Regions from separate parts of the Oceanobacillus iheyensis HTE831 genome, predicted to be linked through region 2. Evidence: predicted binding sites of a transcription regulator. Region 2 holds the regulator's gene; the other holds the start of a gene.
The links. The regulator CtsR, encoded in region 2, represses protease genes until heat stress. The targets are predictions, from matches to a motif close to ATGGTCAATAAAGGTCAAACA.

Region 1 (4,446 bases), 830 kb from region 2:
TGAACTCGCATACCAGGAGCTTGATTTGCATAGATAGATACTGGATCTGCAAATAATATAAAAGGCAGTAATATTATTATCCATAGCTGTCTTTTCATAATTAACACCTTCTAAACTTATTTGTATTAGTGTTAACCTGTATAAGCTATGTTATGAAAAGAGTAAAATGGAAATTAATATTATTTAGGTTAAAATATTCTATTATAAAAGGTAAAAGTAGTAGAAGTAGAAGTAGAAGTAGAGGAAGTATGTACACAGAACAAAAGCGCAAGCGCCCGTTTATCACCGTATGTCCTGCGCCCCTGGTTTTCAAGGGGTGGTTCGACTAGTCGAACTTCTTTATTTCTTTGAGATAAAGGAAACACGATAAGCGTATGCGAATCGATGTTGACTTTCACCGCACGGGTATAAGTGCGACTATGCCTCACAAAGTACATTCGGCAGTCTTCTTTATCGTAAGGAGGTTTCCGGAAGGACAATAGGTGATGAGCGCTTGCGCTGGACGTGGCTAATTAACTTAGTTGTTTATCCACAGCCCCAAAATCTTATAATTTCCTACAAAAAAAACGCTAAGCCAACTTTGGCTTAGCGCTTAGCTATTGCTCATATTTAAGAAGCTTGGTTTACAACAATTTCATCTTCTTTGACATCAACATTAATAGAAGTTATATCTTCACCTTCTAGAATGAGATCAGTTAATGGATCTTCAATCTTATCTTGGATAACACGACGTAAAGGACGCGCTCCAAAACGTGTATCATATCCTAATTTTACTAACTGTTGTTTCGCTTCTTCAGATATAGTTATTGTCATTTTATTTTCTTTTATTGTTGCTTCTAATTCAGACAACATAAGATCAATAATTTGTAGCAAGTCTTCTTCTGCTAACTCTTGGAAGTTAACGATAGCATCAAATCGGTTTAGAAATTCTGGTTTAAAGTATTCGCTCAAGTTTTCTAGTGTGGATACAGATTCATGGGCTTCACGATTAAAACCAACATTAACCTGTTTTACACCAGTACCAGCGTTACTTGTCATGATGATAACTGTATCTTTAAAGCTTACTTTTCTACCTTGAGAATCAGTCAATTGACCATCTTCCATAATCTGTAAGAACATATTTTGTACATCTGGATGAGCTTTTTCAATCTCATCTAGTAGAAGAATAGAATATGGATTACGACGGATTCGCTCGGTAAGTTGACCAGCTTCTTCATGACCTACATAACCAGGTGGTGAACCAATTATTTTAGATACAGCGTGTTTCTCCATATACTCACTCATATCTAGTCTTACCATAGAATCTCTGGAACCAAATAGTTCTTCTGCTAGTACTTTCGTAAGTTCTGTTTTACCCACACCTGTAGGTCCAACAAATAAGAATGATCCGATTGGACGTTGTTTTGCTTTTAAGCCTGCACGACTACGACGGATTGCTTTTGCTACTTTTTGCACTGCCTCGTTCTGGCCAATCACCTTCTGACTTAGTTGATCAGACAGATTTTTCATTTTTTCTTGTTCATCTTTTTGCATCTTCGTTACTGGAATGCCTGTCTTCTCTTCTACAATCAACTCGATATCACTGATATCAACATCTAAAACTTTTTCGCCTTCTTCAACTTTATCCAATTGTTTTTGTAATTGAATTTCTTGATATCTTAAGTTTGCTGCTTTTTCATAATCCTCTATATCAGCAGCTTCTTGTTTCTTCTTAATGATTTCGTCGAGTTGTTGTTGAAGTGTAGCAGAGTCTTTCTGTGCATTGGATAAATTCAATCTAGAACCTACTTCATCCATTAAATCGATGGCTTTATCAGGTAAATGACGATCTTGAATATATCTACTTGATAAGTTAACAAATGCACGAATGACATCCTCAGAATAACGAACTTCATGGAATTTTTCGTATCGCTCTTTGATACCTTCCAATATGGTTACTGCATCTTCAAAAGATGGTTCGTTTACCATAATTGGCTGCAAGCGTCGTTCAAGTGCAGCGTCTTTTTCTATTTGTCGATATTCCTTAAGTGTTGTAGCACCAATTATTTGTAAATCTCCACGTGCCAATGCTGGTTTTAATAAGTTACCAACATCCATTTGTGAACTTTCTGCTGTTCCAGCTCCAACGATTAAATGAATTTCGTCAATGAATAAGATAACATCTTTTCTTGATTGTAATTCTTCAACTAACTTCTTCATTCTTTCTTCAAATTGACCTCGAACTCCAGTATTTGCAACTAATGAAGCTACATCTAATAAATAAATTTCTTTATTCATTAACTTAGCTGGGACATTACCTTCTACTATATTGACTGCTAGTCCTTCCGCAATAGCAGTTTTACCAACCCCTGGTTCACCAATAAGAACTGGGTTATTTTTATTTCTTCTATTTAATGTTTCCGTAACTCGTTTAATTTCTTTATCTCTACCAATGACAGGATCTACATTTCCTGATCTCGCTTGATCAGTTAAGTTTTTTGCTAACTGATCAATAAGGCCATTGCCTTTACTTGCTTTTTGTTTAGTGCGTGTACCAGTAGCACTTCCACCATTTCCTTGAGAAAAGTTATTGGCAAATGCTTGATCCATATTGCCGAATGGAGAATTAGAGAAAAAGTCAGAGTTCATCATATTTCCTTGAATAGCTTGGAAACATTCATGGCATAGATGAATTTCCATTCGTTGATTATTCATCTGCATTTGTGCATTTATTGTTGCATCATTTTGACCACAGTTTTGACACTTCATTTCTCATTCCTCCTCTAATTACAGTTAAGATAGCCTGTTACTTTTTAATATATGACTTTCGCCTATGCGATGTCACAACCATTTTTGACTTTGACTATCTTTGACTATATTTACATTATACTCTGACCTATTTTGACTTTCAAGTATTTTAGTCAAATTTTTTTATAAAAAGTTTGACCTTTGCCAAGTTATTAAAATACACAAAAGGAGCCGTAGATGAAAACAGCTCCTTTAACCTTTACAATATTACTATTCCCATTTTAGTACATAGGAAAACCTTGTGGTAATTGATTTTTTAACATCAAATGATCCAAGCTTTTGAATGTATAGCCTTGCTCTTTTAAATCTTTGACTACTTGTTTCAATGCTTTTGCATTATCTGATGAGACAGCATGGAGGAGAATAATCGCACCAGGATGTATTTGATCCATTATTTGACCGTGCGCATATTGCCAGCCTTTTTGACCGTCTGTATTCCAGTCCATAAAAGCAAGTGACCAAAAGATATGGACTAAGCCTAATTCATTTGACCATTTTAATGTATCTTCATTAAATACTCCTCTTGGCGGGCGCAAATACATCATTTCTTTCTGATCACTTACTTCGGCTACTGCAGCTTCCAATTCCTCTACTTCTTTTTGTATGGCTTGTTTGTTCATAATAGTAAAGTCTGGATGGTGATAAGAGTGATTTCCAATAATATGTCCTTCATCCACCATTCGTTTTATTAAATCTGGTTTACTTTTAACATAATGACCGGTTACAAAAAAGGTTGCAGGTACTTTTTCTTCCTTTAAAACATCAAGAATTTCATCCGTATATCCTTGTTCATAACCATTATCAAACGTTAAATATAATACTTTTTCTCCCGAATCATCGACATAATACGCATTATATTTATCTAACAATGCTTGATATGAACCAATATCCGGTATTTCATGATTTGAATTTTTACTATACCCCCACCCATAAGCCTGAACAGTGTTTAAAGGTAGTAATACAACAAAAAAGGTAAGAAAAACGAGTAAAGATGTTGTTTTTTTCATACAATCCCCACCTAAGTTTTTTCTTACCTTATCCTGTTTGATATTTTTTTATGCATTATAGAACCATTGCCGCTATCCATCCGAATATAAATAAAGGAATATTATAATGCAAGAACGTAGGTACGCATGTATCCCAAATGTGATTATGATTTCCATCTGCATTTAATCCTGAAGTCGGCCCTAACGTACTATCTGAAGCTGGTGAACCAGCATCTCCAAGAGCCCCTGCCGTACCGACAAGTGCTGCTGTTGCCATTGGAGAAAAGCCTGCAGCAATACATATAGGAACAAATAATGCTGCAATTATTGGAATTGTACCGAAAGAAGTACCTATTCCTATCGTAATAAATAACCCTAATATCAATAATACGAACGCTATTACTGCTTGATTATCGCTTAATGTTTGTGTTACTTCTACTAAGGATTGTACTGCCCCAGTTTGTTCCAATACATTTGCAAATCCAGATGCTATCAGAATTACAAATGAAATGGTACCCATCATTGAAATCCCATCTGTCATCACACGGTCCATCTCTTTAAAAGGTATAACAACAAAGAGAAGTAAAGCTACGAGACCTGTTAATGCTCCCAGTATAAGGTTATCAAATATAATTTGTACGATTAATGCCAACCCTATGGCTACTAATGTTAA
Region 2 (4,446 bases):
TCATGCTCAATAAGTTGATGAACGACACTTTCTAGATCATCTACAATATCTTGTTCGGATTTACCTAAGGTGATTTGGTTAGAAACTTGAAATATATTTCCGAGCGCTTCGCTTCCCTCTCCATATATACCTCTAACGACTAACCCAAATTGACTTATTGCAGGGATTAGACGATTAATCTGTTTGGTAAGAACCAATGCAGGCAAGTGCATCATTACGGAAGCTCTCATTCCTGTTCCAACATTCGTTGGACAACTTGTTAAATACCCTTTTGTCTCATCAAATGCATAATCCACTTTTTCTTCTAACCAATCATCTAATGCGAATGATTGCTCTAAAGCTGTTTTTAATTGAAGACCTGGATAATATACTTGTATGCGAAGATGGTCTTCCTCATTAACCATTATAGAGACTTGCTCATTTTCCGAAATTAATGTAGCAGCAAAATCGGAATGTTTTATTAAATGTGGACTTATTAAATGTTTTTCTACTAGCACACTTTTTTCAACTGGTGATAAATCTGTCAAAGGAACATACTGCAAATCTTTATACGTTTGAAAAGATTTATTTGCATATTCATCTCGAATAAATTCTTGAATCTCAACTAATTTTTCTTCCTTAGCTAATATAGGATAAGTTTGGTTGGCAAAATTTCTTGCAAGTCTTATCCGACTACTCATTACGATGTCTTTATCAGGACCTTCTTCGCGCATCCAAGGGCTAATTGCTTGATCAATAAATTTATCTAATGTCATTGATCATCACCCTCTTTCGAATCATCTTCCTGAGAAGCTTTTGCTTGCAAAGCCTTAATCTTATCTCTATATTCAGCCGCTTTTTCAAACTCTTCATCATCAATAAACTTTTTTAATTCTTGTTTATACATTTCAATCTGTCGTCTAGTTTTTAAGTTTGTTCCTGTACGTTTAGGAATCTTTCCGTTATGCTTAGTATTTCCCGCATGAACCCTGCGAAATATTGGTTCAACTTTTTGTGCAAATGAAGAATAACAATTAGCACAACCGAATTTTCCTATTTTTTTAAACTCAGAAAAAGTCATGCCACATGAAGAGCATGTCACTTCTTTTAACTGTTTCGTTTGATTGGCACTTGTTGAATTCATATTTAATGTCTCTACATTAAATAATCCAGTGAGTAAGTCATGCAGGGAATACCCTTCTTCAGGAAATGTAACATAACCTTTTTTCTTTGCACACGTCTCACACAGACTTAACTTTCTTTCCTCTCCATTAATTACATGTTTAAAGTGAAGTGTCGCTGGGTTTTCATGACATTCTTGGCATTCCAAAATCCATTCCCCCTTACATGAATTATTTATTCAAATATTTAAGTGTTGTTAACATAGAGATTAAAATTCGAGCACGAATTTCATCTCTAATTGGTAATTGAAACGCAAGTGTCGTTCTATCAATTGCTGAAACCATCAGTTTAGCTTCTCGTTCAGTAACTAAATCCTCTTCCAGTAATCTTTCCAAAATATCAATTGCTGATCGCTGTGGGATAGAGTCACCAATTAATTGTATAATCTCATCAATTAATACAGACTGACTTTGATGCTGAATTCGCATTATCCGAATATATCCACCGCCACCACGTTTACTCTCAACAATATATCCTTTCTCTATTGTAAATCTTGTATTAATTACATAATTAATTTGAGATGGTACACATTGAAATTGATCCGCAATCTCACTTCGTTTAATTTCAATAACATCTTTTCCTTGTGATTGTAAAACTTTCTTTAAATACTGCTCGATTATGTCAGATATATTGCTCATAATTTGCACCTCATATCTTATAAAGATGTAAATTTGTTTTTGACTTTGACTATCTTTGACTATATTTTTATTATACGCTAATTAAATAAACTTGCAAATAGATTACATATCTTATTTTAGACAAATAATACTAAAATCAAAACAAAAACCTTATATCGTAAAAGACCTTTTTTAAAGAATCTCTTACGATATAAGGTTAATTTAGTTTAGATACATTTTGGACAGAGTCCATATTGGATATTTCATCGAATACATTCATCAATTCGTTATTTTTTCTTATATTGGTCCAAACATGTATTTTTCTTTGTCCACCTTCAAGTGTTTGAATCTCAACCCGTTTCACGGTAAAATGATATTTTTCAATTACTTCTACAGCTCTAGATAGATGAAATCCATCAGAAGCAATGATTTCTAAGAAGTTGCTAGACTTATACTTTGGAAAAAGATTTTCTATTTGATTTAGGAAAATTAAACTCACAAGAATAATAAGGGTAGCTACAATAGCGACACTATACATACCTGCACCAATTACCAAACCAATACCTGCTACAGTCCAAATAGATGCTGCTGTAGTAAGGCCTCGTATTGTACCTCCATATACTATAATAGTTCCAGCCCCTAGAAAACCTATTCCACTAATGACATAAGAAGGAATACGTGCTGGGTCAAATTGAACATTATCATGCATTTCCATAAAACTCAAAAATCCAAAAAGTGATAAAATCATCATTAGACAAGATCCAACACCCACTAATATATGTGTTCGAAAACCTGCTGAATGATTATTAATTTCACGTTCAAAACCAATTAACCCAGATAATATTAATGCAATGAATAATCTACCAGCAATAACTAAAAAATCTTCTCCTACTAAATATTCCACTAAGGAAGTCATGCATTTTCCTCCCCTCTTTATTTGTTAACCAACTATATAATTATGCTTTTATTTTATATCGTATGAATATCTAGTTATAACAAAAAGAGTTAAGCAAATAATGCTTAACTCTTTTTCGTTGCCTGGCGGCGTCCTACTCTTGCAGGGGCAAAGCCCCAACTACCATCGGCGCTGAAGAGCTTAACTTCTGTGTTCGGCATGGGAACAGGTGTGGCCTCTTCGCTATCGCTACCAGACTTTCGTATAATATGTAGTCCAAAAAAATAAGGACAAGTTATATTATATGCATTTCTTAGACAAAATGCAACACTTTTTTAGGATTGTACCCTAAAAACTAAATAAGAGTAACGTGACATCAATATAAGAACTTAGATAAGTCCTCGATCAATTAGTATCCGTCAGCTGCACGTGTCGCCACGCTTCCACCTCGGACCTATCAACCTCATCGTCTCTGAGGGATCTTACTCACTCGAAGTGATGGGAAGTTTCATCTTGAGGGGGGCTTCATGCTTAGATGCTTTCAGCACTTATCCTTACCACACGTAGCTACCCAGCCATGCTCCTGGCGGAACAACTGGTACACCAGCGGTGTGTCCATCCCGGTCCTCTCGTACTAAGGACAGCTCCTCTCAAACTTCCAACGCCCACGACGGATAGGGACCGAACTGTCTCACGACGTTCTGAACCCAGCTCGCGTACCGCTTTAATGGGCGAACAGCCCAACCCTTGGGACCGACTACAGCCCCAGGATGCGATGAGCCGACATCGAGGTGCCAAACCTCCCCGTCGATGTGAACTCTTGGGGGAGATAAGCCTGTTATCCCCGGGGTAGCTTTTATCCGTTGAGCGATGGCCCTTCCATGCGGAACCACCGGATCACTAAGCCCGACTTTCGTCCCTGCTCGACTTGTAGGTCTCGCAGTCAAGCTCCCTTCTGCCTTTACACTCTACGAATGATTTCCAACCATTCTGAGGGAACCTTTGGGCGCCTCCGTTACTCTTTGGGAGGCGACCGCCCCAGTCAAACTGCCCGCCTGACACTGTCTCCGAACCGGATCACGGTCCTGGGTTAGAATGTTCATACAGCGAGGGTGGTATCCCACGGGTGCCTCCACGTAAGCTAGCGCTCACGCTTCAAAGGCTCCCACCTATCCTGTACAAGCTGCACAAACATTCAATATCAGGCTACAGTAAAGCTCCACGGGGTCTTTCCGTCCTGTCGCGGGTAATGCGCATCTTCACGCATAGTATAATTTCACCGGGTCTCTCGTTGAGACAGTGCCCAAGTCGTTGCACCTTTCGTGCGGGTCGGAACTTACCCGACAAGGAATTTCGCTACCTTAGGACCGTTATAGTTACGGCCGCCGTTTACTGGGGCTTCGGTTCAAAGCTTCGCTCCGAAGAGCTAACTCGTCCCCTTAACCTTCCAGCACCGGGCAGGTGTCAGCCCCTATACTTCGCCTTTCGGCTTCGCAGAGACCTGTGTTTTTGCTAAACAGTCGCTTGGGCCTATTCACTGCGGCTCCTCCTATGAAGGAGCACCCCTTCTCCCGAAGTTACGGGGTCATTTTGCCGAGTTCCTTAACGAGAGTTCTCCCGCTCACCTTAGGATTCTCTCCTCGCCTACCTGTGTCGGTTTGCGGTACGGGCACCTATGATCTAACTAGAGGCTTTTCTTGGCAGTGTGAAATCCGGAACTTCGGTACTCAATTTCCCTCCCCATCACAGCTTGAAATTGCCAGACGGATTTGC

Region 1: a site for CtsR is predicted at 2,868-2,888, ahead of OB_RS04690 (ATP-dependent Clp protease ATP-binding subunit). Genes of this name have one in related genera too.

What each region holds. Positions count from the first base shown of each region.
Region 1 is NC_004193.1:932,512-936,957, reverse strand. Features, by position in the region: gene OB_RS04695 (ComEC/Rec2 family competence protein) at 1-98, opposite strand, end outside; gene OB_RS04690 (ATP-dependent Clp protease ATP-binding subunit) at 610-2,748, opposite strand; gene pdaA (delta-lactam-biosynthetic de-N-acetylase) at 3,009-3,794, opposite strand; gene OB_RS04680 (Na+/H+ antiporter family protein) at 3,850-4,446, opposite strand, start outside.
Region 2 is NC_004193.1:106,792-111,237, reverse strand. Features, by position in the region: gene OB_RS00620 (protein arginine kinase) at 1-755, opposite strand, end outside; gene OB_RS00615 (UvrB/UvrC motif-containing protein) at 752-1,309, opposite strand; gene OB_RS00610 (CtsR family transcriptional regulator) at 1,332-1,799, opposite strand; gene OB_RS00605 (MgtC/SapB family protein) at 1,996-2,694, opposite strand; rRNA gene rrf (5S ribosomal RNA) at 2,815-2,930, opposite strand; rRNA gene OB_RS00595 (23S ribosomal RNA) at 3,063-4,446, opposite strand, start outside.